One region of the Levilactobacillus sp. genome, then DNA from elsewhere that is predicted to be linked to it. Evidence: riboswitches for the same ligand, from Rfam matches in the RefSeq annotation. Region 1 holds a riboswitch; each other region holds the start of a gene.
What was found. Region 1 has a riboswitch for thiamine pyrophosphate ahead of LKH74_RS07340 (ECF transporter S component). Riboswitches for the same ligand answer to the same signal wherever they lie in the genome.

Region 1 (10,192 bases):
CAGTCACGTCGCCGGCGGCCGGTTTATCTTCCATAAGGTTGAGGACGATGCCCTTGACCGCGTGGGAGCGGTGTACCAAATTGACGACGTTGACGAGATTTCCTTCGGTTATCTCGACGCCTACCTGGTCGAACGCCAGCTCCGTATCGAAGGCGAACTTTAAGCCACTAACGCTGATGGTTGCAGGTGAAATGGCGTAAACCAGATGCCTACGGCTGCCAAGAGCTCCGCCTGCTATGGGGAACGCCTGCAGCCTGAGAAGCGGTCTTCCGGCTCGCTTGAAAGCCTGGCCAAGACCGCCAGTCTCTCAAGTCGTCCCACCCAGTAACCTGACCCAAAACGTCAGCTAACTGGGTCGACACAGCTGGCTCTAATCAAATTTAGAACCAAATGACTAACTGCGGTCGGCCGAGTTCGGCCGCTTACATAAGGAGTTTGTTAAACATGAAATGGCAAAAATTACCGCGTTGGGCGCGAGACACGATTTCGGTGGTCGGCGCGATGGCGGTCTTGTTGGTGATCTACGATGCGTTCTTTGCCAAGCACGTCAATTGGGTGTTAGTCCCGATCCAAATCGTGGTGGCACTGTTAGCGGTGGGGGTGTGGAGCTACTTTAGCTACCGCAGTCAACAGAAACGCAAGCTCGCCGAACAACAGAAGGCCGAAGCGGCCAAGCAGCGGCAAGAAAAGCGGGCCGCCGAAAAGGCCGCTGGGGCCAAGATGGCGGCAGCGACCCGCGAGAAGAACCTGGCGCGCAACCAGGCCCATCAGCAACGGCGACACGACTAAGGAGGAAATTGCGGTGGCAGCTGAATTGAAATTTTGTCCGCATTGCGGTGCGGCCGTGAGCGCGACCGATACGGTTTGTCCGCAGTGTCAAACCGACCTGCGTCCTTACCGGGACTCACCTAAGCCGCCTCAATCAAGTCAAAAACTGAATTTGTCGTCGCTGTATGCCAACCCGTATCGGGAGGGCATGAAGCGGCTGAAAGCCAAGGAGGGGCAAGCGCCAGCCAAGCCAAAACGGCGGTGGCACTGGCCCTGGTCAAAGGAGTGAGCATAGTGGCTGAATTTGCAGTGATTCGGGGAGACATTACCGAAAGCAAGGTCGATGCCATCGTCAATGCCGCTAACACCACGTTATTAGGCGGTGGTGGCGTTGACGGGGCCATTCATCGCGCGGCGGGGCCGGAGCTTTTTGCGGCTTGCGTGCCGTTGAATGGCTGCTTGACCGGTGAAGCCAAGATTACCCCCGGCTTCAAACTGCCGGCTAAATGGGTGATTCACACGCCTGGTCCCGTGTGGCGCGGTGGGCAACACGGGGAGCCGGAACTACTGGCCAACTGTTACCGCAACAGCCTGAAGCTGGCCATGGACCACGGATGCCGAACGGTCGATTTTCCGTCGCTGAGCACCGGGGTCTACGGGTATCCGTTAGAGGATGCGGCGGCCGTGGCGGCGCAGACGATTGCGTCGGTGCTGGCCAAGAGTAACGACCTCCAGCGGGTGCGCATGGTCGCGTTTGACGATGCGACCGCGGCGGCTTACCGGGGCGCCTGGGCGCAAGTCGTGGATTAATGTAAAAAATAGACGCGTCAAAACGTTAGCGTACTTGCCAAACGTCTTGACGCGTCTTTTATTTAATCAGTGTTGTTAGTGGGGCTTGGTAGCGATGAAACCCTTTAAAGCACTTTGTTCCTCGCTGGTTGGGGCGAGTTCACCGGTCTTGATGGCGTGAAACTTCTCAACGGACAGTCGAGAGCCAAAGGCCATTTCTCCATCTGTCTTATCGTATTTCTTTTGGTAGGCGATGATTGCTTCGGCCAAATCGTTTAATTCTTGACTCATTAATATCCCTCCAAATGATAATCCTAATGACTGCTTAAGTTCATTATACTAAATTTTTCAGAAATCGGCGGAATAAGTCCCGATATCTGAAGTTTTTTTCGATAATGCTTGCTGAATCGGGAAAAATTGCGTAAAATTAAATGCAATATGAAAATGGGCTGGAATCGCGGTTGTTAACCATTGTCGCAGAATTGTTAGGAAACTAACGTGAGTCTGTCACAGGTTTGCAATGCCCAGCGGTTAAGCTAGTTATTAGAAAATTTTGATAACATCGACTAGTGAGGTGGCAGCGTGAATTTAAGACATATCATTGGCAGCCTCGTGGCCGCGGTAATTATTTTGGGCGTCGTGAGTGGGCTTGCCTGGTTCACGATGGGCAAACACACCACGACGCGCCAAACCACCAGCCCCGTGGGCATTTTAGATGCCCCGCACACACGCAACTTTCGCGCGAGTGTCAATAATGCGGAATGATCCGCCCCGAAGTCGGGTTCGCCCGGCTGTTTCATCTAACTCTTTGGTAATCATTGTGATTACACACTACAGTCACTTGTAGTTTATCAAGCAGGAAAACAGGTCGGCCTTCGGGCAGGCCTGTTTTTCTGTCCAAAATTAGGTGTTGAAAGTAGAATTAACGCGTTGATTGCTGTAACGACGGTGTTTTGACACCTAAATTGGTGAAACCAGACGCCTGCGTCAGCCAGGGTTCCGCCTGCTCTGGGGAACACCTCCAGCCTGAAAAGCGGTCTTCCGGTTCGCTTGAAAGCCTGGCAGAGTCCGCCAGTCTCTCAAGTCGTCCCGCGCTGTAGGCTGAGAAAGGACCTCAGCCAACACCGCCGACACAGCTGGCTCCACCCTGGCTGCCTCCGGCAAGGTAGCAATTATCAGCAACACTGTGTTAATGAAAGACCAGTCGTCAATATATTCGCTATCTGGGGTTAAGACGACTGTTACTGGCGAACGGTAGGCGGCCAGCTCGCATTGTGTGGCTGAAAACGACTATTTTTGACGCCATGAGTCACATGCTAACAGTAGTTCCAGCTGATTTCCGTCTTTCAACCTTTAGTTGGCCAAACAAAAAGCGTCTGGAAAAAATCCAAACGCTGCGTAAGGGACCCTTTGCCGCATCCGTGCTCAATTAAAATGAAACCAGTCGCTCTGGTTGCGGCGGACGTCGTTACGGATACCGAAGAAGTAGACCAGAAAGGCCGCGACGGCTACGCCTAAGACCACCGTCCACAGCCAGTTTTGCGTGTGGATGAAGGTGAAGTAGGCAAAGCCCAGGGTGCTTAAGCCAATTAGAATCAGGTTAAAGATCAGGTGCTTGCTGTGGATAAAGGCGACGGCGAGGGCCATGACGACGGCTCCACCGAACATGTTGTCACCACTGAGTTTACTACCGGGGCTACTGAGCAGGGCATAGAGCTCAATAGCGACGCCCAGTACCAAGGCGAGGTAACCGAAAAATTCTAGAAATGTTAAACGTGACGTTTTCAAGATTGCCACCTGCTTTCTTTCTTGCGGTAGCTCCATTATAACGCTGGTTTAGTGCCTTGAAAATGCAGATGCTGCGTTCGCGTCGGTGATTGACCAATCTTCTTGATCCAGCGCCATTTGCCAGAATTGCAGTTCGTACCAGCTGCTCTTCTTGAAAATAGCTAACAACGCGTCCGTATTGGCTGGCGTGGCGACATAGTTAGCGAGGGCCAGCTGGTCGTGCATGGCACCGGTGTAATCATCGGCATTGTAGGTGTCGATCCAGGATTGGTAGATGGGGACGGGCGACCCGGTGCCGGCCAGCGCCTGACCAATTTCGGCGTACAGCCAATAACACGGCAACAGACCCGCCACGGCGCCCGCGGGCCCCGCTGTCAGCAATGCCCGATAGATGTGGCTGATGTAGGCGTAACACGTGGGCGCGGCAGTCACGGCTGCGACTTCTGCCGGGGTGATGTTGAGCCGGTCAAAGAAGGTCTGGCGCACCGCAATTTCGCCGTCGCGCAGGCTGGCCGCACCGGCCCGTAACTGATTGACTACACGCGGGTCGTTGCTTTGGTCAGCCGCCAGGTCGTGGAGCTTGCCGAATTCGTGGAGATAGTGGTGGTCTTGAATCAGGTAGTAACGAAAGGTAGTGGCGGGCAGGGTGCCGGCTTGCAGTTGGGTGATAAAGGGATGGCGTTTGGACGCGTCCCACAGGGCTTTGGTTTGCGCATGTGCTTGATCAGTAAACATAACAAAACTCCTTTTAGGGTAGACCGATGAATAGCCCGACTTGAACGGCGATGAGACTGAGGGCAAAGACCCACCAGTCGCGCGACCTTAAGGCCACCGTGACGGCATGGGTCCGTGGTGCGCCCTCGACAAAGCCGTGCGAGGTCATCGCAGCGGCCAGTTGGTCGGACCAGTTCATCGCAGCCAGAATGACTTTGAAATACAGTTGCGGTGACCAGACGTGCAGTTCTTGGCCCCGCATCAAGGCCGCAGCGCGAATCGTGGCGACCTCGGCTTGAATCTTGGGCATCAGGTTGAAAGCGGCCAGAAAGCCATAGGCAAATTTTGACGGCAGCTTGGCATTTTGTTCCAACGAGCGGGTCAACGTCAAGGGGTCCGTGGTCTGGGTGAACAGCCCGCCCATGTAGACGTAGACGAACATCCGGGTGAAGATGACCAGGAGAAAATGCTGGCTGGCGGTGCCTTGTAAGGTCAATGACCAGACCAACGCACTGGCAAAGAACAATGGGACCAGCGTCAGCCACAAGAAGCGTTTGAGTGTGACGTGGTTCAGCAGCATCAAGGCCAAACTGACGATGATCAGCACCACGTTGACCGTCCAGACCTGGGTGAAGGACACCTCCAAGGCAATCAAGACGACCAAGGCTAATTTTAAACTGGGATTCATGGTGTCGCCTCCTGATAGGTGAGTTGTTGGTGATCGAGCGCCAGGTGTAAGGTGATCAGGTCGTCGAGGCCGCTGAGCTGGTGGCTGATCATGATCAGCGTCAAGTTGAGGTCGCGTTGAACGGTGGTCAGAATGCGCATGACCACTTGAATGGACGCAAAATCCAAGCCCTTCAAGGGTTCGTCTAGCAGCAACACGTTGGGCGCCATGATCAGCATGCACAGTAGCTGGAGCTTCTTTTGCTGGCCACTGCTCAAAGAGTAGATAATCTGATCGACGTGGTCGGCGAGATTCAGCTGCGTCAACAGGTCCTGAACGCGTGTTGGGGTGAAGTAGGTGTGATTGCCAAATTTTTGCGACAACGCTAACTCCTCAGCCACGGTCACGTTGAGAAATTGCGCGCTGGCCGACTGAAACATCAAGCTAACTTGGCGAGCGTAGCGCTTGCGGGGGAGCTTACGGATGTCTTGGCCGTCGTAGGTGAGCTGGCCTTGATAAGTACCCAATCGCACCAGCGCGCGAAACAGGGTGGACTTGCCGCTGCCGTTGGGACCGGTGATCAGCGTGGCTTGGTGAGCAAATAACGCCAGGTCTTGCGGCCGTAACAACTGCCGGTGTTCGTGACCCAGTGCCAGTTGGGTGCCCTGCAGGCTGACGGTGAGGTCGTCGGTGGGCAACGTCACGTGTGTCAACCGGAGCTTGTCCGGTGTGAACGCCGCAAAACGTGTCTGCGTTTCTGCCGGCGACAACAACGTCAAGTGACCCTGATCCAGCACGGCCAGGTGGTCCACCCACCGGTCGTAATTGCTGAGGTCGTGGTCGGCCAAGATAATGGTCTTGCCGCGCTGCGTACATAGCATCACCAGCTTTTCCAGTAACGCCAAGCGGGTAGGCGGGTCGATGCTGGCAAAGGGTTCGTCTAACAAAATGACGTCGCTGTCCATAGCCACGATGATGGCTAAGGCGACCTTTTGCTGCTCGCCGCCGGACAGTTGCATTAATTGCCGGTCGCGCAGGTCAGCGATACCGATGAAGTCCAGTGCCGCGGTGATCTTGGCGGGGATGGCCGCCGGGTCAACGCATTGATTTTCCAGGGCGAAGCGTAGCTCATTGACCACGGTATCCATGGTAAATTGCGTGCTGGGTTCCTGAAACAGCATGGCCACCGTGGCCGCCCGGTCGGCGGGGCTGATTTGGCTGAGCGGTTGCCCGTCAAAGGTGATCGTCCCAGCATCCGGCAGGGGAGTGAGCCCCGCTATCAGCTTAAGCAGGGTGGACTTCCCCCCACCAGACACCCCGGTCAACAGCGAAAACTTACCGCTGGGAAAGGTCACGTTGAGGTCGTCCAAGACCGGCCGGGTGCGGTTGGAATAGGAAAATGTGAGTGCATGAACGGTTACAGTGGCCACGAAAATTCCTCCAATGTGAAACAGATTTTGCAAACTTTTTTAAAATTAATGAGCGTGAAACAGAAAGTGATTAGTTGCGAGAGCTTGAGTGATTTAAAGTCGAGGCATAGTGCCTAAGAAGGCCGAGAAATAGCTAACCTGCGCCACTCACCGCAGTTGCGAACAACCAACAACGTGAAATAACAGTTAACGCTGTCGTAGCGGTAATGCACCGCAGGAGCCGAGAGTGAAGTGAAATCTAGGCTCAGCCGGGGAATTTGCCAGTGGGTTTTGCTGGCAAATTGGTGACTTTGAGACGGGTTCTTCGGCTCAAAGCAAGGACCGAGACCGTACTTTGGCTCGGTCCGTCTTCCCCCAGCACCAGTCCCCCCCTAGACTTTCACGTAACGGCAGGCGGCCAGCCAATACCAATGTTGCCAAGCCAGCGCACAGAATGGTTATTTGGCGCTGACGTTGGGTAAGACGTGGGCCCGCGCCAGCAGGTTGGTGATCAGCTTGGTCAGCACGCCGCCGAACAGGAAGATCGATAAGCACCGCACTGCAAACAGCAGTACCAGAAAGCCCAAATGATAGGCAGCGTAGCCACTCCGGAACAGGTCCCACGTGAAGGTCACGATGGCCGTGGTCAGGCAACTCAGACTCAGGCTGACCCAGTTGTAGCGTTTGTAGCCAGTCACCGCAAACCCAATTTCGGCCCCGAGACCTTGAACCGCGCCGGAAATCAGCGTGCTAGCGCCCCAGACGCCGCCCAGAAACATTTCAACAACGGCGCCGAGAAATTCTCCCAACGTCGCTGAACCGGGGATGCGGATGATAAAGCCAGCTAAAGGACCGGCCATGACCCAGATACCTAACAGAATTTCATTTGCCAAGGGTTGCAGACCAAATGGGGCCAAAGCGGCCGCCAGGAAGGTGTAGACGGGATTAATGATCCAGAAGATGACGCCCATAAAAATTGCGAGAATCGTGACCAAAATAATATCGCGGATGTGCCAACTTTTCATGAGATGATGCCTCCTATGAGAGTTTTGACGGGGGTGCCCAACGAATAAAAAAATCCCCCACTAAAAACTTAGTAGGGGTTCATTGATAGCTAAATAACGCGTTCCCTTCGCTGGTATTAACCAGAGCAGGTTCAATGGGTTTGATCTCAGCCGCGAGGCACCCCAGTCGTATTTGAATACCCTAAGCGTAACTAATTTGGCGGGTAAATGCAACCGTGACTGGAAAAATACGTGCCGAGTCGTTGATCTATTCAGGATGGAAACGTTTTTTACAGTTTAGTTACAAAGCCCCAAAAGCCCGTCCAAAACGGCCAAATGCGCTATCCGGCGATGAGGAAGAGTGCTATTCTAATTGTTAGTGAACTTAATTATTAAAGGATAGGAAGCACTTAACTTATGAAGAAAAGTCATCTCAATCACTGGGCCTTGGCGCTCGGAGCGCTCGTCACGTTGGGTGGGGCGCTAATGCCGACCTCGCCAGCCGAAGCGGCGGCCTACCACACCGTCAGCACCAAGAAAATCAAGAAGACCGCTTACCACAAGAAACACAGTCAGGGTGCCATTTACAACAAGAAACACACCAAAAAGGTCAGCAACTTAACGACCCATCCCCATACCACCTGGTACGCCACCAAGCAGGCAACCCTCAAGCACGGTAAATCGAAGGGCATTTACCTGTACGTGCAAAACAGCAAGCACAGCGTCAAGGGGTGGATTTGGCACGGTTACTTGAAGCGTGGGAAGGCCCCGTTCGTCTTGACCAAGGCCAAAGCTGCGGTCGCCATGGACGCCAAGACGGGCAAGGTCGTCTGGTCCAAGCACGCCAACACGGCGCGGCCGATTGCCTCCGTGTCAAAAATCATGACGTTGTATCTCACCTTGAAGAAAATCGACGGCAAAAAAAGCAACTGGAATCATAAGGTCAAGATTACCAGTCGTGGCCTGGTGTCGATGAGCCGAAGTGCGGATTGTGGCGGCTTTCATTTTAAATTGAATCATCGCTACACCGTCAAGCAGCTCTACTACGCGGCCTTCTTGGATTCGTCCAACAATTCGGCGATTGCGCTGGGCAAATGGGTCAGCGGTAGTAACGCCAAGTTTATCCGGAAAATGAACGCCCAAGCCAAGGCCTGGAAGTTGGGTAAGGCGCACTTCGTTTCGGCCTCGGGCCTGGAGAACAGTGACCTGAAGCGCTTCGGTTACGCCTACGGCAAGGCCAATGCCAACAAGGTCTCAGCCAAGGATGTGGCGTTGATAGCCCGGCATTTGATGACCAGCTATCCGCGCGTTTTGACTGACGGCAAGATTGGGTCCATGACCGTCAACGGCCAAGTTTGCTACAATTACAACAACCTCTTAAAGGGGCGTAAATACTACCGCGCCTCCCTGAAGGTCGATGGCTTGAAGACCGGCTACACGCCACTAGCGGGTTACTGCTTCGTGGGGACCGGCCACAAGCGCGGCAAGCACCGGGTCATCACGGTGGTGCTGCATGACATCAACGAGTTCACGGAGACACGTTCACTGATGGACCACGCCTACCGCCTGAGTCGCATGAGTAACTAGCACTTGGTCTGCTTGGTACACGCTGGCCGCCTGCCGTTGCGTGAAAACTAGGCTAATGGCCTGCGTCAGGCAGCACAGCCGACTGCCAGAGGGGCGGGTGGCAACGGATTCCCAGTCAGTCCGGGTGAACGGTTCAATTAAATGTGTAAACATAAAATGTCAGGGTGACAGTCAGCGCCCTGGCATTTTTTGTGTGCAGAAGGTCGACAGGGCCTGGCAACCGTGAGATGGGGGCTGTAATCGGGAGAATTTTCAGTGAACGGTCAGGCGGCCAGTACCAGCCACCGTTGTCAGTTCAGGTTTAAATTGATTCATGCACCAACTGATTATGGCAAGAAGTGGTGGATTACGCGAACGTTACATCCCCAACAAGTTAGTTACAAAGTCGCGAGAACCCTTGTCGCGTCAGGCTTAACCATGATAGGGTGGGTGAGAATGTTTGAACAAGAGAGGACAAGTCATCATGAGAGAACACAAAATCAAGTGGGCCGCGCTGGCCTTCCTATTCGCGTTGACGGTCGGCGCGGGTGCTAGTGTTGAGACCGCCCACGCGGCCGTTTACACCACGTTGTCGACCACTAAGTTGGCCAAGACCGCGTACCACAAGAAGAGTACGGCGGGGGCCATTTATAACAAGGCGCACAACCGCAAGCTGGCAACCATGAAGGGGTATCCCAATACTACCTGGTACGTGACGCAGAAGGCCACGTTGAAGCACGGCAATTCCAAGGGGATTTACTATTACGTGTCGAATAAGTCAGGGGCCGTTAAGGGATGGATCTGGCACGGCTATTTGACCAAGGGTAAGGCGCCGTTTGGCCTGAAGTACGCCAAGAACGCGATTGCTATGGATTACACGACGGGCAAGGCCGTTTGGTCCAAGAAGGCCAACACCGCGCGGCCCATCGCCTCCGTGTCAAAATTGATGACGCTGTATTTGGTCTTGCAAAAGGTCGGTAGCGGGTCTGGCAGCTGGAGTGACGTGGTCGATACCAGCAGCAAGGGCCTGATTGCCATGGGGCAAAGTTACTCGTGTGGGGGCTTCCTCTTCAAGAGTGGTCACAAGTACACGGTCCAAGACCTGTACTACGCGGCATTACTGGACTCCTCAAACAACGCCGCGATTGCGCTGGGGAAATGGGTCGCCGGCAGCAACGCCAAGTTTATCAAGCAAATGAACGCCCAGGCCAAGAGCTGGAACTTGGGTAAAGCTAATTTCGTTTCGGCCTCGGGGTTGGAAAACAGCGACTTGAAGGCCTTTGGCTATGCTTACGGTAGTGCCAACGCCAACATGGTTTCGGCCAAGGACGTGGCTTTGATTGCCCGGCACCTGATCCAAGACTACCCGCGGATCTTAACGGATGGTGCCATTGGGTCCAAGTCAGTTGACGGCCAAACGACCTACAACTACAACAACCTCTTGGCTGGCCGGAAGTATTATCAGGCGTCCTTGAACGTAGACGGTT
Region 2 (10,192 bases), on a different contig from region 1:
AAAATTGGTTCGTCGACGCCTGGGACCTGACGCACCACCGGTTCCAAGAAATTGCCGTGACCGCGATTCAAGCCGTGGCACCGGTCGCGCAGGAACAAACGCTAGACCCCGCCGCCATCACGGCTGCCATTCAGGCCGCCCGACCGCGCCCCAACGTGGTCATCCACCTGCAAGCGGCGGCTATTCAACAGTTCCGCCAACATCCCCACCCAACGGCTCCGCTGCAATTCCTAGACCCCTTCCAGCAAACTGCCCGCCTGGAGTGCGCCCTCGACGTGACCCAACCCCACCAGCTGGCCGACTTCACCCACTGGCTGCTCTACTTAGGCCCGACCGCCACGTTGATCCAGGCGCCGACCGCCTTGAAAACCGTGATTCGCCGGGAATGTCAGGCGCGTTTGGCGCAATTATCTTAAGGCAAAGAGTGGGCTAACAGGCGGTTAACCGGCATTGTGAGGCTGTCAACGAGCAATCCTAACGCCATGAGACGCAAAAAAGCCCGGGATTCTTGTCTCTCCCAGGCCCCAATTGACCTAATTCTCATCCAACACCGCTTGATTCAACAGCGGCTTGCCTTCAGCGTCGACCAGCACCGTCATGCCGGAGCCCAGCGTCGCGTACATGCCTAACAGGTACTGCACGCCGGTCTCCTTGTCCGTGATGACCTGTACCGTTGTGGCGCCTTTGACCTTGGGGGTGTCCACGATGAACCGTTCCGTTTTTGCCAACTGAATCCCTCCCTCGTGATACCCCCAGTTTACCATGCCAGCGAGCAATTCACCGGATCAGGCGACCGTCATTTGGCCGTCCATGATCTGATAGATTCGATCGGCGAAGTCGCGTAACCGCAGATCGTGGGTCACCACGACGATGGCCTTATGGTGTTGCTTGGCGAGATCGTGCAGGAGTTGGCCGACGACGGCCACGCGAGCACTATCTAACGCCGCCGTCGGTTCATCGGCCAAGATGATGTCCGGATTTTGGTACAGCGCGCGGGCAATCGCCACCCGCTGCGTTTGCCCACCGGATAGCTCGGTAGGAAATTGCTGCGTCAACTGCCCGATGCCCAATTGGTCGAGCAAGGCGCTCAGGTCGGCGGCGGACAGGTTGCCCTGTGGCTTCACCCGGTCGACCAATGAGAACTGGTCTTGCACCGTCAAATATGGCACTAGGTTGTAGGCCTGTAAGATGAAGCCGATTTTGTTCAACCGTAAGGCGTCGCGGGCTTTGGTCGTGAGCTGGCCCAACGACTGATCTTGGACCTGTACCTGACCGGTCGTGGGCGTCTGAATCCCGCCGGCAATCGTGAGAAAGGTGCTCTTCCCGGAACCGGATGGGCCCAGCACCAGGCTGACTTCCCCGGCGGTGGCGCTGAAATTAATATCCTCGAGGACCGTCACTTGGTTGGTGGCGTGCCCAAACTGCTTGGTGACGTGGGATAACGTTAATGCTGGCATCATTTAGCCTCCAATCACGCTGACGGGGTCAACGCGCAAAATCAAACGGACGGGAATCAAAGCGCCAATCACACCGGTCAGTAAAATGCCGACCGTCACCCCCGCCAGGAGCGGTAGGTTAAAGCTCATCGGCACCCCGGCCGGTAACGCCAGGACGGTCGCCGCAGTCAGTAGTGCACCGATCACCAGGCCACTGACGACCAGCAACATGGCTTGGCTGATGGTGGTCTTGACCAGGACGCTGGCGGGGATCCCCTGCGCCCGCAACACCGCATAGTTCGGCAACTTTTGCATGGTTAAAATGTACAGGAACACGGCGATAACGACCATGGCAATGACCATCAAAAAGGCAATCATAAAGGTAAAGGTCGTGTTCTGTGCCGAGTAGCCCGGCAATTTATTAATAAACTGTTGGCGCGTCAACGTCTGGACGCCGGCCGTTTTCGGAGCAAAGTGCGCATCGTTAGAGACCACCCCGCTGGCCTTGAAATTGGCGGTCACGTGACTCAAGGTCCGCCACGTCCCCAGTGACCCGTAGATCACCGGCGCCACGCTCAACTTGGCATTGTGGGTGAAACCAACGATAGTGTACTTGCCGGCAGTGGCGTTCAACTGCACCCGGTCGCCCAGGCGATAACCGTTGTCGTGAAAACTGTCATCGACCAAGATCTGCCGGGCCGTCGTCGGCCGCTGACCACTGGTGACCTTGAGGTTGCGGGCCACAAACTGATGGGCTTGCAGGCCAACAAACTGCGCGGACAATTTCGGCTGACCGGCGGCCTTGGCGACAACACCCGTCTGACCAATGTAGGCCTCGTGGTCGGACAACGCCAACTTATCCGTCGTGGCCGTCGTCAATAGCGACTGCGACAGGCTCTCGTTGGCGTCGCTGTTGAGGGCGATTTTGCTGGCTCCCCAGCTACTGATGGCCTGCGTGTTCTGTTGCGCCAGGCCGTATGCCAAGCCGCTCAGCACAAAGACCAGGTAACTGACCAAGACGACCATCCCCACGATGAGGCCATAGCGTAATTTTTCGTGACGAATTTCCCTTAAGGCTAAAAACATGGTTATTCCCCCTTCGCCAGGAGCCGTAACGCCTGCTGGAAACGGGCCAGCTCGGCCGCTTGGGTTTGCGGTCGCAACATCACGGCCTTAATCGTGGCGTGGCTGAGGGTCATGGCCGCCCAATCCGCCGCCGGTAAATCGGTGGGCACGGACCGCGCGGGCAACAGGCTTTCGTTTTCCCCGTAGTGGCGCCGAATCAGCTCGTCATATTGGCTGCCAGTAAAGTGCGTCAAGAAGGCTGTCACTGCCTGGTAGTAGCGCTGCGGGTCAAAGGGTCCTTGGGGGGCGGTGGGCACACCCTGGTGCACGGCAGTCATGGCTGCGCGGTAAAGCGTTTGGTAGGCATCCGTCAGGTCAGCAAAGTATTTATAAAATGCTCCGCGTGCAATGTCTGCAGCGGTAACGATCCGTGCCACCTGGGCATCGGCGAGGCTGTGTGCCGAAAATTCCTGTAGCAAGGCCGCCATCACGCGAGCCTTTTTTTCGGGATTTAAATGATCAAATGTAGCAGTTGGCATGGATTTTCGCTCCTTTTTACGTTAGAAGTGACATCGTGTCACTTTGATTGATGACTGTAGTCTAGCACGCAGGTGACACGGTGTCAACTTTCGGTCAAAAGAAAAGAGCTTGGCAACCATCGCCAAACTCTTGAATTTTCCTTTTAAATGGCCAACCCGTGCGCTAGTCTCGCTCACCGCCCGTTAGGCCACTCACCTGCCTTAATCCGTTGCCAAATGCTTGGGTTCGCCAATGATGAAGTGCCCGGCAATCGCAATCACCAAGAAGACGACCGCCACGCCGCAAACGCCTAGCCAACCGGCATGACTCCAGGCCCAAGTGGCCGACAGGGTGCCGGTAGCCCCACCCAGAAAGTAGCTAAACATGAAGACGGAGTTGTTCCGGCTACTCTGCTTGCGGTTCAGGGATTGGACGATGGCCTGGCAAGAGACCTGGCTAAATTGCGTCCCCAGGTCCAACAAGACGATCCCCACAATCAAGCCGATGAGCCAGTGACCCATCAGCCAAAAGATCACGAAGGCGACCCCGGAAAAGATCATTCCGAGACTGACCGTCAATCGTGGCGAACGTTGGTCGACCATGTTGCCAATCACGGGCGCCGCCAAGACCCCGGCAATGCCCAACAGCCCTAATAGCCCGGCCACGTTACTGCCCAAATGGTATTGCGCGGCCAGATAAAAGGCCAATGTGGACCAGAGCACGTTGGACATGCCAAACATGCAAAAACCATTGATGGCTGCCCCGCGCAAAGGCCGTTGCGTGGCGAATAACTTCGGCAGCGTCTGAATTACCGGCCAATATTTCAGGTCCTGATGTCCCCGTTCGTCATGCGGTAGTTGAAAATGCACGATGATCAGGAAAATCAAATCGATTCCCGCGGCAACCAGGTAGATGTCTTGCCACGGCATGATGCTCCCAAGCAGGCCACTAAACGACCGCGACAGCAAGATCCCGGTCAGCAGCCCACTGAGCACGATGCCCAAGACCTTGCCGCGTTGCAGGCCCGGCGCCAAATATCCGGCGTAGGGGATGATAATCTGTGGAGCCACCGAGGTGATTCCCACCAGCGCCGTCGCCACGGCAAACACCCCGGCATTGGACGCCCAGTGGGCCAACAATAAGGACCCAATCGACAGAATCATCATGAATTGAATCAAATGATAGCGGTCAAAGATGTCACCCAGCGGCACGATCAGCAGTAAGCCAAACGCATATCCCAACTGCGTGACCATCGCCAGCATGCCGACAACCGCCTTGGACAGGTTAAAGTCCGCGGCAATCAGGTTTTCAATCGGCTGGATAAAGTTCAGATTGGCGACGATGACCCCCGTCACCACCGCCATTAGTAAAATGGTTTTCTTGGATAAAGTTGCTTGTTCTTTCACGTCAGAAATCCCTCCTAACAAAAGTTTAGAACTTTTGTTAGGAAATGGCCACCACCATTCGCCGATGGTACCGTTTACGTATGAAATTTGCTATACTAATGCCATCGGAGGGGATTACTTTGCACAAACTACTGACCGGCACCATCCTGACGCTCGGCTTAGCCCTGGGTGTCAGCGGCACGACCACGGCGCAAGCGGCGAAATGGACCATGGGGACGCCCCAGATCATGCGCGGCGTGTGGTACGCCAAACCACGGGTCCAACGAAAGGGCCACGACACGACCGTCACCAACAATGCCATGGTACTGACACCAAAGTGGCTGTACGTCATGTACGATTACGGCAACCATGATTATGGCGGCAATCGCCTGGCCTACCGACGTTCTGGCAAGCAGTACCGTTTGCGGGCCTACGACCGGTTGGACAAGACCTGGTCGTATACCAAATTACAACGGTCGGGTAAACAATTGACGTTGCAAAAATACGGCACCAAGCGCACTGGCAAGCGGTTCACGGCCAAATCGGGTAAGACCTATCAGCTCGAATTTCAAGCCAAGTTCAGCGCCCAGTTGCTTGCCAAATAAGCTTTTCACTTAAGAGCCTGGGGAAACCTCCCAGGCTTTTTGCGTCACCTCTACCTAGCCGAAACGTGCGCCAACAGGCAGCCGGTTCCGCTTAAAACTGCTAACCAAACAATCCAAAACCAGGATTATTCGGTTAGCAGCCTTAATGCTCGCCGGCTAATCGCCTTTTGGCCCATTCTTTTTTACTTCCCCTGTAACTTACGCAACCGCGGCGCAATCACGGTTGGCCACATCGCCTTTAACAACGCGTAGCCCACGATGACGCCGACCAACGCACTCATAAAAAAGCTTGGCAAGAACAGCCAAACGGCGCCGGTCGTGCCCATCAACCAGGCCGCCACCGGATAGGCCACAAAGGCCCCTAAGATGCCGGAACCCACCAGTTCGCCCAGCGCGGCCGCCAACAATTTACCCGTTCGCTGGAACAACCAACCGCTAAGAAACGCGCCAATCATACTGCCGGGAAAGGCCAAGACGGTCCCGGTCCCCATGATATTACGAATCAGCGAGGTCAAAAAGGCCTGAGCCAAGGCCCACCACGGCCCCAGCAAGACACCGGTCACAACATCGATCAAATGCTGGACCGGCGCGACCTTAGCTACCCCAATGGTAAACGAAAAGGCGCTACCGCCAATCACGGCGAGCGCGACCAGCATGGCGGTCAACGTCATCGGATACACTTTCTTTGACACACGACTCACATCCCTACTTAAATTACCAAAAAAGTCCCCCGTTCCCCACGACGACGGTTTTCCTGATCATTCAGTAGACCGACCACTTTCCTACGCGAGTGTTAACTCAACAGGTTCGAAGGGATTGGATTGTCATCCATCTCAGCCCACGGGCACCCCTAGTGTCTTTTTTAGTTGTGCCCAACTATACCGGGTCTGGCCGTCGTTTGCAACACATAATACGCTGCACTGATTCGGGATTAATGCGATTGTTGCGCCGAACTATTTTCGGTCTGGTATACTGAGAAACGGGAGGGATTCGATGCTAAAAAAGATTGTCACCATCACGGCCGCCGCACTGTTGGGCGGTCTCATTTTACCAGCCACGGCGCAGGCCAGTCGCTATACAATGGCCGACCACATCACGTTTCACACCGGTGCCATGTACTACCACAACAAGAATCGGCAGTCGCACGCCATTTGGAACTGGACGCACTCGCGCAAACTACATAATCTTAAAAATTATCCGCACACGACCTGGGTCGTCAAACAAACGGCGCTGTTCATTCACGGCACGCACCGGGCTCGCTACTACTACGTCGTCAGCAAGAATCGGCGGACGGCTGGGTGGGTCTGGCACGGCTTCCTACAGTCTGGCACTTACCGGCGCCAACAACTCACAACTGATGGGTTAACCTTGTCGCCCCAATTGACCAGCGACGATGCCACCACGCTGAATCATTTTATCGTCACTCAGCTCCAAAAGGATGGCTATGACTTCAACAACCACTTGGCCATGATGAATGACTACTACTGGTCCAATCACCTGACGCCGGCCCAAATGCCCTACGCCGCTGTCATCAAGCTGGTCCGTATCAAGGGACTCGACCCCACGTCAATCTCGGATGCCAGCCAAGACAACGTCGCACACCTGGCCAAATTGATTGATCCGAAGCGGGGTGACACGACGTTAGAGACAACGGGAAAGGGGCAGTTGGGCGTTCAGCTGGTCCGGACGATTGAGCAAGCCTTGGTAGCCCATCATGCCAAAACCTATGTCTTAAACATTAAGCTGAGCGGGAATCTGACCGCCGGCACGCCTCATTTACAATATACGTTATATATGAGCTAATTAACAAAATGATGACGACTTTTCGCAGTCGTCATCATTTTTTATTGCTATTATTATGGGCGTTCACGCCAGGATTACCGGTCGATCAAGCCGCTTTTCGCCCAATCGCCACCCCCAGTGACCAATTAGCCCCCAACCAGATTACTAGTTAACGCACCCCACAAACGATTGACAGTCTGGTATACTGAACCAACCAGCTGTTCTCACCCCTGGCGGCTGGCTTGCCTTCCTTACCCAAACGAGCCTGGGACACAACCTCCCAGGCTCGTTCGCGTCACCTTTACTTAGCTGAAACGTGCGCCAAACGGCAGCCGGTGCCACTTAAACCCGACAACCAAACAATCCAAACCCGAGATTATTCGGTTAGCAGCCTTAATGCTCGCTGGCTAATCGCCTTTTGGCCCACTCTCGTCATACCTCTAAAATTCAATCAGCTTATGATGAATCGCATACCGCACCAGATCCACGTGCGAATCCAGTTCCAGCTTGCGCATAATGTTGGCCTTGTGGGCCTCGACCGTCTTGGTGGTGATGTTGAGCTTGGCCGCCACTTCTTTGTTGGAATAGCCTAGCGCCACCAGGGGCATGACCTCGCGCTCGCGTTTCGACAGCGGGCTATGGCCCCACAGGTTAGTCTTATCCACGTCGGTCAAAATGTCCTTGATGTCTGACTTCAGCAAGATGACGTTTTCATCTACGTAATGCCGGCCATTGACGATGGTCGTGATGGCGTTGATGATTTCCGAATCCGGCGAACTCTTCAATACGTAGCCCGCTGCCCCATTCTTGATGGCTTGGTCGACATAGTCTTCTTCACCATGCATCGACAAAATGAGGATCCAAATCTTGGGATACTGGTTGTGAATACGTTTGGTCGTGACCAGACCGCTTTCACCCGGCGGCATGCTCAGATCCATGATGATCATGTCAATGTCGCCGCGACCAGCCCGCACAAACGTGTCGTTGCCGTTAGCCGCCTCAGCCACCACCTGGTAGTCCGGCTGCTGGTCAATGATTTTCTTCAACCCTTCACGCACGATGGCGTGGTCATCCGCTACTAAAACTTTATACATTTTGCAGACTCCCCTTATCCGTACAAACGGGGAACTTGACCTGCACGGTGGTGCCAGCCCCCGGTTGTGAAATTAGCGCAAAGACGCCATTGAGCGCCTTGATACGATCATGCATGTCACTGAGGCCGAGTGAATGGCCGTTGAACTGGGTGTGCTGACTGACATCGAAGCCATCCCCATCATCAATGATCTGCAATGTGATGAAGTGATGGTGCTCGACCAATAAAATCATGATTTCGTGGGCGTTGGCGTGTTTCAGCGCGTTATTGATGGCTTCCTGGGCCACCCGATACATGGCGCTTTGAATCTCACCGGACAATTCTTCGGGCAACGCATTGCCACTCACCGAGATCTGAATCCCGGTGGTCGCCTGCAGCCGGGTGGCCAAGGCGCGCAAGGCCGCAAACAGCCCAAAGTCATCCATTACGGACGGCCGCACGCTCAGCGCCATGTTCTTGACCTCCGCCAAGGTGGCCTGGAGCTGCTTGGTAATGGCCGCCGCCTGGTCGGCTCGCTCGGTCGCGCTCAACGCATCGTTTGCCAGGCAGTTGACCCCGGTCATCGCAAAATACAACCCCTGCGCAATGTTGTCGTGGAGGTCCGCCGAAATCTGATGACGGTCGGCCTCATTGGCCCGCACGATGACGCGATTGATCTCGTCGTGTTGGGCCAACCGCAAGCCCCGATTGACAGAACTACAACTCTTCAAGGTTAAGGAGGTGATGTGCGCCGCGTCGTCCAGCGTTTTATAAAACATCAAATAGCCCGCATCGACCGATTCATCCCCCTCAGCCAATACCGGGACCACCACCTCTTGGGTTTTTTTCGCAATCTCACAGGTTGGGCAATCCGTCACGGGACGTCCTTGCCGGTCCACTGCCGCTTGCGCAATTTCATATAGGTAATGCGGATCAAAATTGAGTTTTGCTTTTAAACACCGCGCCGCCTGATTACACGCTAGCATCTCATCTTCTTGGAACAAAATAATGGCAACGGGGGCATTTTCAAAGTAACGCGTGATCCACTTCTCGTTCTCATTCAAAGCCCATCCTCCTGTCCTATTTCTGGTTAACTCTTTGAAATATATAGACTGCTGTTAATCAACAACAATCATAACCGTTTAGCGGTCAACCTTCCTATCCTTGTAGTATAACATATCGTCAGTAAAGCGGTTACAGTTCTCAAGGATTCTTGTGCTACTGCACACAAAAAGTGGGCGTTTTGTGCGAGCACCCACCTTCTGGTTCGTTATGATTCTTAACTAATTGCTGGCCTTGCCTCACCCAAAAAGCGCGCCGCCAACAGCCAGCACGCTTCCTTGCGGCAATCGCCCACACCCGATTGCCTCACTTATTTTCCGCCATCTGCCGGTTGTACTGGCACTTCAATGCGGCCAGCTTGACCTCGATGACTTCATTTTGATTGATTCGGGTAAAGGCTAACGTCTCATCCATTAGCCGCTGAATCGTGGCCGGTTGTTTGCCCTGGTTGACCGCATTTTGCGTCGCCAGGAACTTCAGCCGGGGTAAGTAATAGGTCACCCGCTCATCGGAACACAGTTGCACACCGGTGTCGATGAGTTGATTGCTCAGCCGATACTTCTCTTGGCCCGCGTAGAATTCGGCGGTAAAGAAAATCAGCGTCAGCATGCGCAAGTAGTATTGATTGGGCTCATCCAGATGGTCGTCCGGGTGGTAAGCCTTGATGTGCTGGTAGACCTTTTCAAAGTAAAACTCGGCCTGCTGCATTTCCTGGTGCCGGGCGTACATGATGCCGGACCCCAAAAATGCCAGCTGGGTAAAAATCGTTTGGTGCCGCTCGTCCAGGTCGTTTAAGATCTGAGCAAAGTCAAAGAGAATCTTGTCGGGTTGCTGATTGACTAACGCGTTCACGCACCCGCGCAGGTAACAGAACTGCATCTTCACGTTGATCTCATCGATTTGGTTGATCTTGATCTTCGCCAAGCGTTTCAACACGTCCTGATAATTTTCCATCATCAGTTCCTTTTCGATGTTGTCCAGGTCGTGGCGCAATTGCACCGCCGTTTCCGCGCTTTCCTGGTAGAGATCATCCACCGTTAATCCCAGCCGCACGCACAGCTTGCTCAAAATCGTTAACGACGGGACACGATTATTATTTTCAAATTTACTGAGCGTCGCCTGCGTGCAGATTCCCGTACACAGCTTGACTTGGGAAATCTTGAGGGCCTTGCGGCGAGCCACAAAGATGCCAATATTCATTTACCTCACCCTTATTCGTGAATACCTAAAGCGACTTTGGCGTAGCGGGTCATCTTGGCCATGTCC
Region 3 (10,192 bases), on a different contig from region 1:
ACCGATTGGCATTTACCGGTAGGCAGCTGGCAAATGATTTGATCGTCAAATACCCCGGCAATCACCCCATCCAAAAGCTGAATGGTCTGATTGTCATCCACCACGTTTAATTGCAGGTGGACCGGCTGTTGACTGCGCCAGGCTGCGGCGAGGCGCTCACTGACGACCGCCGCAGTTTGTTCAGGCAAGGGCCGTTCCACCTGCTCGGCCGCATGCATTTTGGCCAAGGCGCTGGTGTGATCGGACAAGTAGAACCCGCCCCACTTCAACATGCCGCGGTCGTGATAATCGCGGTGAAAGAAGTTCTGGGCGAGGTCGTCGTTGTCAGTTTGGTGCAAGATCATGACGCGTCACTTCCTAACGAATCCAGCGCTGACTCAGTGGCCAGCGCACGCGACCGAAGTCGACAAAATGCAGCGTAAGCGCCGTTCCCTGTCGGACCTGGTTGAGGACTCGCTCCAAGACGGCCAGGTCGGTGGTGCGCAGTGAATGCAGCGGAATCGACCGTTCGCGATGATTTTTTCGTTGAATGTCCAAGAAGAAATTGAAGACGTGGCCGTACTGATTATTGACCACATCCAGGCGGTATTGACAGTGCCACTGGGCCGTAAACAGGGGCTGCAAGCGACGTAAAATCAACTCAGCTTCCTTGGTCTCATCAATCAAAGCTATTCCCCCCATTGTGGCCCCCGACCAGCGCGGCCCGGCGTAACATGGTGCCGCCCTTCAAGAGGCTGCTGGCCGGAATGACGGCGGTCTTGCCAAAGCGGTCCCGCAGTTCGTCGATGACCCGGTCAAATTTATCGTCCTTGATCTGGCGTTGGGGGTCTTGAAACAAGTCCAGTTGCAGCCGGCCGCTGGGGCTCAGACGTGACAGACCGACCCCTAGGTTGCGGACCGGTTGGCCGTCCCAATTCTCCCGAAACAACGTCACCAATTCCCGGATAATCGTTTGGGCGTTGTCGGTCGGGTCGATGCGCCGGCTGTGGTGTAAGCCGCTGCGGCCATCGTCGGCTTGGCCATCCCAAGCAAAGCCGACGTACAGGCTGATACAACTGGTCTGTTGCTGGTGGTGGCGCATGCGGGCCGTGGTCTGCAGGCCGATTTCACGCAAGACCAGCTCGATTTCACTTTGCACGCGGTAATCGCGCGGCAAGACCTGCGAATTGCTCCAGCTCTTCTCCTTGGGCGGGCGCACCTGGGTGAAATGACTGCGGTCGATGCCCCAGGCCAGCGCAAAGAGTTGCGCACCCATCAGCCCCATCGTTTGCTGCAACTCATACGGGTTCACGTGGGCCAGCTCACCCATGCTGTGGATCCCCAGTCGCTGCAGGTGCGCGGCGGTGCGGTGACCGATGCTCCACACCTTGGTCAGCTGCGTGATGGGCCAGATATATTGCGGAACCGTCTCGTAGGTCAGACGGCCGATCAACTCGCGGTCGTGTTTGGCCTGCAGATCCAAGGCCAGCTTGGCTTGAACGGGGTTCTCCCCAATGCCGACCGTCGTGTACAGGCCCAGCTCATGACGAATCCGCAACTGAATCTTGCGGGCGACCTCCTCTGGCGTGCGGCCAAACAACCGCCACGACTTGGTCATGTCCAAGATGGACTCATCGATGGAATACGGAAATAAATCGGCATCGGTCACGTACTCGCGAAAAATCTTATTGATGGCCAGATTTTTTTGAATGTAAAGGTTCATCCGCGGCGGCACCACCAAAATGCGCGGGTCACGGGGGACCTCGTATTGCCGGGAGACATTGCTGATGCCAAAGAGCTTTTTGGCCATCGGCGACGCGGCCAAGACCAGCCCCGAACCGGTATTGTCCGCTTCCGACATCACGACGATCACGGATTTCAGCGGGTTCAACCCCCGCTCCACGCTCTCGACGCTGGCGTAAAACGACTTGTTGTCGATCATAAAGAACATCCCGTGTGGTTCGTGGCTGTAGTCCATGGCACGTTTCCTCCCTTCGTTGTTCTCATTATACGAACACTTGTTCTAATTTGCAAGGGGAACAGCGAAATTAATCGCTAACTTTTTGGGCAACCCACTGGCCTCGTTTTCCAGAATCATTCAGGAAAAGATTCACTTGCTTATCCCCTGATTAGCGGCCGTGAACATAGACCGATTTTGTCCACCAACCCGCCACCCTTTAAACTAACTAAACCACCAATTTAACAGTCCGGTTATGCCATTAAATTAACTAACAGATTGTGGGATTACCTTATTTTAGTGGCTTTTATTTGGTAGTCGTGTTAGAATGTACTTGTGAAGTTAGCCCTAGTCAACTAGCTTCCTCAACTTTTAAGCAGGTTTCGATTTGCCGCACTTAAACACGGTGAAATCGGACCTGTTTTTTGGTTTTACCGGACCAAACCAGGCTGTTACAGCTTTTTGGGTGTGTCCAAATGTATGCGCTTACCAATCGAATCTTTTCAACCCGTGTGTATTTAAAAAAAGACCTAGTTCCGAATGATTCTCGGAGCTAGGTCTTTTGTGATAGAAGCTATTCAGGAGCGGCCGGTATTCATCGACCACCCTCGACTAAAGTCACAGGTTTGTGGGAACAGTCTGCTAAACTACCACGACCATTACTTTTGAAAAGCGCGCCGCATGGCCTGCGTGTCGGCCAAGGGGTCATCACTGCGCGTCAACAGGGTGATGACTGCGACCCCCGCGGCTCCTGTCGCCGCGATGGCTGGCAGAGAGTCGACCGTCACGCCGCCGATTGCCACGATGGGCACGTTGGCCTGCTTGACCAGCGCGGCCAGACCGTCGACACCCATGGCCGGATCGGCGTCATCCTTGGAAACAGTCGGGTAGATGGGACCGCTACCGATGTAGTCGATACCGTCAATCTGGTTGGCCGCCGCCACCTGAGCCGCCGTGTTGCACGACAAGCCCACGAACATCCGTCGATCATCGACCTTTTCGATGACCTGCTGAATCTTCTGGTCGCTTTGGCCCACGTGGATGCCGTCCGCATTTAGCAAGATGGCCAGATCCACGTCGTCATCCACGATAAACGGGATGTTGGCCTCGTGACACTGCACCCGCAAATCGCTGCCCAGCGCCAACCGCTGCTCCTCATTTAACGTACTGGCACCCTTGTCTCTGAACTGAAACGCCGTGATACCGGCATCCAGCATGGTCGCCAACACCTTACGCAAATCTTGACCGGGAACGTCTTGGCTCCCCGCCACAAAGTAGGCCCGTAACAGGCCTGGTTCAAACGTCACTGACATTATTCAGCGCCTCCTTGATTGTAAGCCCAATGGTTCAATGGTCCGTGACCGTGGCCGACCGCGATGGGATTGGCGATGGCCGCTGTCACGTAGTCCTTGCCCAGGCGAATGGCCGATTCGAAATCCTTGCCCTTCGCCAGTTCGGCGGTGATGCAAGACGACAGCGTGTCGCCCGTGCCGTGAGTCCGCACAGTATCATAGCGCGGTGCCGTCAGCCAAAATGACCGCCCGTCATCTAGTAACACGAAGTCACTGGCCTTATCCGGCGTGGCTTCGTGGCCGCCCTTGATGATGATGTTCTTGGCCCCCAGGTCTTGGAGTGCCACGGCAGCCCGTTCCATATCAGCCGCCGTCGTAATCTTTTGCCCGGTCAAACGTTCGGCTTCCGGCAAGTTAGGCGTCAACACATCCGCCAGCGGCACCAGCTCTTCACGCACCGTGGCCACGGCATCGTCGGCCAACAACGCCGCCCCGCCCTTGGCAATCATGACCGGATCGACCGTCAATGGACCGAACTGGTATTTTTTCAAATTTTCCACGACGCCATGCACGTGAGCTGCATCGGCCAACATCCCCGTCTTGCAGGCCCGAATCTTCAGGTCTGCCGCTAGTGAGGCAAATTGTTCGTCAATTAATTTTTGCGGCAAGGCCATAAAGTCCTGCACACCCAGTGTATTTTGCGCGGTCACCGCGACGATGACGGCGGTGGCGAAGACGTTGCGCTCTTGCATCGTCTTCAGGTCGGCCATCACGCCGGCCCCACCCCCGCTGTCGGTCCCAGCAATCGTTAAGGTTTGTGGAAATTCATTTGCCATTGTTACTCATCCCTTCTGGTTCTACTTCTTTGATGATTAAATTATTGATAGGTTGTGGAAACTGTCCGCCTACCGCGGCACGAAATCTAGGTTGGAACGCTGGGGGAGGACGCCCCGAGCCAAAATGCGGTCTCGGTGCTTGCTTTGAGCCAGAAATTCGCTGTCTCAAAGTCACCAATTTGCCAGCAAAGCCCACTGGCAAATTCCCCGGCTGAACCTAGATTTCGCGCCACTCACGGCTCCGATTGTTGCTTATCAATCACCCTTACTTGAATAATCAACATGCCGTCAACGAGAACGACAACCATCTCCCCCAAAGCTGGGCGTTACGCTATCCAACAACAAGGTCACTACCCTGCCGGAGATCGCCGGGGTGGAGCCGGCTGTGTCGACGGTGTTGGCTGGCGTCGTTTGCCAGCCTACAGCGTGGGACGACTTTGGAGACTGGTGGGTTGCGCCAGGCTTCAAAGCGAGGCGGCAGACCGCCCTTCGGCTGGAGCCGTTCCCCATAGCAAGCGGAACCCCGGCAGGCGTAGGCACTGGTTTCCGCCATTTTCTGGATAAGGCGGCCAGCCCCGAAACATTTATTATTCGAAAGCCGCAATGCCTTCGATTTCCGCGACGGTGGTGGTTTGGAGCTTGTCGAGGAGCTTCACGATAAAGGTCCCCGCTCCCAGATTAGGCGTGGCTTCCGCGACCAGTTGGCCGATGGCCGCAAAGACCAGGCAGGCCGTTTGGGCCGCTTCAAAGTAGTCGTCCGTGACCGCGCAGAAGGCCGCCACGATGCTGGAGAGCATGTCGCCCGAGCCAACGTGGATCTGGAACAATTTCGTCCCGTTCAAGACCTTGACCGCCCGCTCACCATCCGTGATGACGTCCGTGGGGCCAGAGAGGATGACTACGCACTTTAATTTCTGCGCGCAGGCCTTGGCAATCGCCGTCCGGTCACCGGTGCCTTCGCCGGCGTCAATGCCCTTGGCCTGCCAGTCGACTCCCGCCAGTGCCGCAATTTCACCGGCATTGCCCCGAATCACGTCGGGATGAAAATCGTTTAACAGGCCGGTCGCCATTTGCATCCGGTATTTTACGGCGCCGACAGCCACTGGGTCGATCACCAGCGGCCGGTGTTGCCGGTTGGCGGACTGCCCCACGGCGCGAATCTGGGTGACCTGCGTGGCGGTGACGGCCCCCAGGTTCAGGCACACCGCCCCCGCCAGGCCAACCATTTCGTCCGCCTCGGCCACCTCTTCGGACATGATGGGCGACGCGCCAATCGCGTTGATGCCGTTAGCCACGTCCTGGACGGTCACGAAATTCGACACGTTAAAGACAATCGGGTTTTGTGCCCGTAATTCATCTAGCAAAGCCACTTTCATTGGTAATTCCTCCCTTGAATTGGTCCCGTAAACGGCCACTTCTAGCATACCCGGCCGGTGACACAAACCTGCGGGGTACGCCATGCATTTAACGGCCACCTAACGAACCACTATGTGAGCGCTTTAATTTTCCACCAAACAAAAAGCGGGCCCCGCCTCACGTTCAGTGAACCGGTGGCCCGTTGTGGGTGCCACGACACGTTCCCTTCGCAAGTCTGAACTTGACAGGTTCCAAGGGATCACGGTCGCCCGTATCTCAGCCCAGTGTGGACACCCCTAGTGTTGGTTTAAGTTAAGTATAGCAGGTTTAGCTGTCGACGCAACGCTTCTCATATTAATGGGTAAAACGTTGAGCCGCCTCACCAACGACGTGCCACATGTGGTCGATCATCTTGTCGGACATAAACCGGCGCGCCAGCAGCACCTGACTACCGGCCCCCGCATGATAGCGGGTCTTGGGCCGGCGCGACAAGGCAGCGCGGTCGACCAAGCGAGCAATCACGCGCGGCTGACTGGCAAACTGTTTGGCCACCGTCAAGACGGCCGCAGCCCGGTTCGCCGTTGGCCGGTAAGGACCCTGCGCCGAGGTGGCTTTCAAATGGTCGGCGGCGATGTCGGCCCACTCGGATTGAATGGACCCCGGTTCAACGACGATTGTTTGAATCCCCAACGGTTCCAGTTCTAAGCGCAAGGTATCCGACAGACCTTCCAGCGCAAATTTGGACGCCACGTACCAGCTGGCCATGGGTTGGGCAATCTTGCCGTCCACGGAGGTGATGTTGATGATGCGGCCGCTGTGTTGTTGGCGCATCATCGGCAGGACAGATTGGATCAACCGCGCCGCCCCGAACAAGTTCACGTCGAATTGGTCGCGGGCCTGATCCATCGGCACCTCTTCCAAGGCCCCCAGCAGGCCGTAGCCGGCATTGTTGACCAAAATATCCACGCGGCCGGTCTCACTAACGATGCGGTCCACCACCTTTTCCACGCTGATGGGGTCCGTCACGTCCAGCGCCAGCGTCGTGATACCCAGGTCGTCCAAATCATTCATCCGACTGACCCGCCGCGCACCGGCATAAACGGTGACGCCATTACGGTGCAGGCTGCGGGCAATCGCGTTGCCAATCCCGGACGAGGCCCCGGTGACCAAAGCTACTTTTCTGTGTGTCATACTTATCCCTCCAATTGGGTTTTCCTATCTAATTTTAAAATCCGTTACCCCTAGCATAGCGAATAGGTGTAAGCGATTGCAATTAATCTGGCAAAGGTTGCGGCTAAAATTAACGCGCCGATTGTCGTAATGATGGTGTTCTGGAAACTAAATCTAGTGAAACCAGACGCCTGCGTCAGCCAGGGTTAAGGCAACTGTTACTGGCATGCACCACAGTAGCCGAGAGTTCGCCAAATATGGGTTCAGCCGTGGGAGTTGCCTTAGCGGTACGGTTTATGCCGCTTAGGCAACTGGCGTCTTTGAGACGTGGGCTTCGGCTCAAAGCGAGGCGCCGAGACCGTCCTTTGGCTCGACCCGTCCGCCCAGCGTTCCAACCCATATTTGGCGAACGGTAGGCGGCCAGTTCGCCTTGTGAGGCTGTAAACGACTACTTTTGACGTCATGGGATGGCCGCGTCTGGCTGACCAGGCGGAATCAAAGCTAAATCAGCAGCTGCTTGCGGTCGTTGTAGAAGCCGCGGTAGGCCCAGTAACAGGCCAGCACCGAGCCAATGCTGGTCGCCGACATCAACATGAACGTGACCATGATCTGATACTTAATGGCCCGCACCGGATCGACGCCAGCGAAGATCAGCCCGGACATCATCCCCGGCAAACTCACGATACCCACGGTCTTGGCCGAGTCAATCGTCGGCTGCATGCCCGTCTTGATGCTGTCGCGCACGATTTCCTTAGACGCATCCTTCAAGTCCGCCCCCAACGCCAATTTTTCCAGCACAGCCTGGCGCTCCTGCTTGAACTGGGCGTTGAGGTTGCGATAACACAGGCCGATAGCGACCATCGAATTGGAAGCAATCATCCCGGAAATCGGAATCATTTGCGACGGGATGAATTTAATCGCGCCGGCCAACATCAAAACGCCCAGCGTGACGCCGGTACTGATGAGAATGGCGCCAATGGAAATTGGCAAAGCCCGCGGAATGCCGTTACTACGCTGCTTGGCGTTGTAGCCGGCGTTAAAAATAATGATTAAAATCAAAATGGTCGTCAGCCAAATGTGGTCGACGCGAAAGACGTATTTCAACAGATACCCGACTACAAACAGCTGAACGACGGCGCGGATGACGCCGATGATCATGTCGCGGTCGATGCCCAATTTTTCCTTCCAGCCAATCGCTAACGCAATCACGACCAGGCCGAGGGCCAACAACAAGGATTGATTATTCACAGCTAAATTCATTTGGCACCTCCCACGATGCGGCCGTCTTTGATGGTGACCAACCGGCTGGCCGCGTCGATTTCCGCTTGGTCATGGGTGATGGCGATGATGGTCAGGTGGTCTTGCTGGTTGAAACGCTGGATGAGCGACCAAACGAACGCCTTGTTTTCGGCATCCAGTCCGGCCGTGACCTCGTCTAAGATCAAGACTTCTGGGTAGATCATCACGTTGCGCAGTAAGGCCACGCGCTGGCGTTGACCCCCGGACAGGTCCGTCACCGCCTTGTCCAAATCACTGGCCGCCAGCCCGACGACTTCGAGGCCTTCCACGGCGCGGTCCTGGTCAAACGGCCGCTGGCGAATCTGGTAAGGAAATTGTAAATTGTCCCGGACGGTCTCACCGAAGAGCGTCGGCTGTTGGAAACTGTACGACACCCGCCGCCGGTAAGCCACCGGATCATAGCTTTCAATGGGTTGCCCGGCAAAGGTCAGGGTCCCGCTGGTCTTACTGAGCAGCGAGGCGATGATGCGAACCAGCGTGGATTTGCCCCCGCCGGATGGCCCGGTCAGCGTCACCCATTCCTCCTTGTCAATCGTCAGGTTGATGTCGGTGAGAATCGCCGTGTCATCGACCTGGTAACCCACGTGCTCGAGTGCAATCAAACTCATGCTGTCGCTCCTTTCTGAAATTAGTTTTGGTGGTTGGCGGGTGGTGGTTGGCGTTGAATGACGATGAGGCTGGCCGCCTTGCCGTCCACCAAATAGGGATTGGAACGCGGTGGGCGGACCGGTCCGAGCCTGAAAAGCGGTCTCGGTCCTCGCTTTGAGCCGAAGTTCACGTCTCAAAGACGCCAGTTGCCTAAGCGGCATGAACCGCGCCGCTAAGGCAACTCCCACGGCTGAACCCCTATTTGGCGGACTATCGGCTACAGTGGTAGCTTCAAGTAGTCACCGGTTTGATGCAAGCGTCATCCAGTCGAATTTCAGCCAACAAGGATGCCACTGATCATCCGTAAAAAGTCTCAAACGGCAATACGACTGGCTGTGACCACAGATTGAATTAACAAAATCACCTAAAATCGGATTAACTCGTAACACCAGCCAACATCCCGAAGCGCCAGCCAACCCACCACCAAAAACATCTGCTTCCATTGTACCGAAACCCCGGCCAATCGCCTACGAAAACGGCTTCTAATTTTGGTTGGTCAGGGTCTCTGGCCCCGGCGACCGCGAAAGTTTGGTATAATGTTCTAGACCGTAAGTCTTAACGGGCTTAATGACTGAATTTCTAAAGAACGACGCGGGTGTCTGGTAGCGACCGGGACCCGTATCACAGGAGAAAACATGGCAAAATTTGACTCACAGAATCACCGTGGCGGCCGCGACCGCTACGCCCACAATGACCGTAACGACCGGCACAGCTACCGGGACCGCCACCGCAACACTCACGGCAATCACCCGACCAGCCGCGGCTACAATGACCGCCGCCGGCAGGAACGCGAAGCTCCGAGCGTGACCGTGGAAGTCGGCCAACGTTTCCCATTGACCATCAAGCGCATGGGCATCAACGGCGAAGGCATCGGCTATTACAAGCGCATGGCCGTCTTTGTGCCCGGTGCCTTGACCGGTGAAGAGGCCGTCGTCGAAGTGACTAGCGTGGCCACCCGTTACCTACGGGCCAAGGTCCACCGCATCCGCAAGGCCAGCCCCCACCGCGTCGAACCGCGAGACAGCTACGCCGATGCCGTCGGCGGGTTCGAGCTGGAACATTTAGACTACCCCGAACAATTAAAATTCAAACGCGACATCGTGGCCCAATCGCTGGAGCGCTACCAACCCCAAGGCTTCCGCCACTACGACTTGCGGCCGACGCTGGGGATGGACAATCCCTATGGCTACCGCAACAAGGCCCAATTTCAGGTTCGCCGCAACGCCGCTGGCCAAGTTGAAGCCGGCCTGTACGCCGAACGCAGCCATGATTTAGTCGACCTGGCCACCTGTTCCGTGCAGATGCCCGTTACCATGACGGTCATGCGCGCCGTGGTGGCCATGCTTCAGGATTTGGACATGCCCATCTACGACGAAGAAGCCAAGTCCGGCATCGTCAAAACGCTGGTCGTGCGCGCGGCCGCCAATACCGACGACGTGCAGTTGGTCTTCATCACCAACTCCCAAAAGCTGCCGCACAAACGCGAACTGCTCGAACGCATCGCTAGCGAGCTGCCCCAGGTGACCTCCGTCATGCAAAACATCAACCCCGGTGAAACCTCACTGGTCTGGGGTGACGAGACGATCCATTTGGCTGGCGCCGAAGCCATCACGGAAAAGCTTGACGGCCTGGCCTTCAAGCTCTCCGCGCGGGCC

Region 2: it holds a riboswitch for thiamine pyrophosphate, as region 1 does, so the genes downstream of both, thiW (energy coupling factor transporter S component ThiW) here and LKH74_RS07340 (ECF transporter S component) in region 1, are expected to answer to the same signal.
Region 3: it holds a riboswitch for thiamine pyrophosphate, as region 1 does, so the genes downstream of both, thiM (hydroxyethylthiazole kinase) here and LKH74_RS07340 (ECF transporter S component) in region 1, are expected to answer to the same signal.

What each region holds. Positions count from the first base shown of each region.
Region 1 covers NZ_JALCJA010000004.1:78,451-88,642, forward strand. The annotation lists gene LKH74_RS07295 (hypothetical protein) at 1-163, shown strand, start outside; gene LKH74_RS07300 (hypothetical protein) at 445-789, shown strand; gene LKH74_RS07305 (O-acetyl-ADP-ribose deacetylase) at 1,063-1,578, shown strand; gene LKH74_RS07310 (LBP_cg2779 family protein) at 1,654-1,848, opposite strand; gene LKH74_RS07315 (hypothetical protein) at 2,140-2,322, shown strand; gene LKH74_RS07320 (hypothetical protein) at 2,983-3,354, opposite strand; gene tenA (thiaminase II) at 3,394-4,080, opposite strand; gene LKH74_RS07330 (energy-coupling factor transporter transmembrane component T family protein) at 4,094-4,747, opposite strand; gene LKH74_RS07335 (ABC transporter ATP-binding protein) at 4,744-6,156, opposite strand; gene LKH74_RS07340 (ECF transporter S component) at 6,594-7,160, opposite strand; TPP riboswitch at 7,245-7,335, opposite strand; gene LKH74_RS07345 (D-alanyl-D-alanine carboxypeptidase family protein) at 7,557-8,726, shown strand; gene LKH74_RS07350 (D-alanyl-D-alanine carboxypeptidase family protein) at 9,190-10,192, shown strand, end outside.
Region 2 covers NZ_JALCJA010000003.1:407,080-417,271, forward strand. The annotation lists gene LKH74_RS06700 (helix-turn-helix transcriptional regulator) at 1-416, shown strand, start outside; gene LKH74_RS06705 (DUF6440 family protein) at 534-728, opposite strand; gene LKH74_RS06710 (ABC transporter ATP-binding protein) at 786-1,457, opposite strand; gene LKH74_RS06715 (ABC transporter permease) at 1,461-2,522, opposite strand; gene LKH74_RS06720 (TetR/AcrR family transcriptional regulator) at 2,525-3,040, opposite strand; gene LKH74_RS06725 (MFS transporter) at 3,242-4,426, opposite strand; gene LKH74_RS06730 (hypothetical protein) at 4,546-5,010, shown strand; gene thiW (energy coupling factor transporter S component ThiW) at 5,193-5,681, opposite strand; TPP riboswitch at 5,773-5,872, opposite strand; gene LKH74_RS06740 (hypothetical protein) at 6,004-6,813, shown strand; gene LKH74_RS06745 (response regulator) at 7,233-7,886, opposite strand; gene LKH74_RS06750 (sensor histidine kinase) at 7,879-8,928, opposite strand; gene LKH74_RS06755 (helix-turn-helix domain-containing protein) at 9,233-10,126, opposite strand; gene LKH74_RS06760 (metal-sulfur cluster assembly factor) at 10,138-10,192, opposite strand, start outside.
Region 3 covers NZ_JALCJA010000002.1:184,617-194,808, reverse strand. The annotation lists gene LKH74_RS03665 (hypothetical protein) at 1-344, opposite strand, end outside; gene LKH74_RS03660 (hypothetical protein) at 358-666, opposite strand; gene LKH74_RS03655 (Y-family DNA polymerase) at 659-1,957, opposite strand; gene thiE (thiamine phosphate synthase) at 2,596-3,249, opposite strand; gene thiD (bifunctional hydroxymethylpyrimidine kinase/phosphomethylpyrimidine kinase) at 3,249-4,064, opposite strand; gene thiM (hydroxyethylthiazole kinase) at 4,652-5,440, opposite strand; TPP riboswitch at 5,625-5,728, opposite strand; gene LKH74_RS03635 (oxidoreductase) at 5,775-6,611, opposite strand; gene LKH74_RS03630 (ABC transporter permease) at 7,092-7,850, opposite strand; gene LKH74_RS03625 (ABC transporter ATP-binding protein) at 7,847-8,497, opposite strand; gene rlmD (23S rRNA (uracil(1939)-C(5))-methyltransferase RlmD) at 9,173-10,192, shown strand, end outside.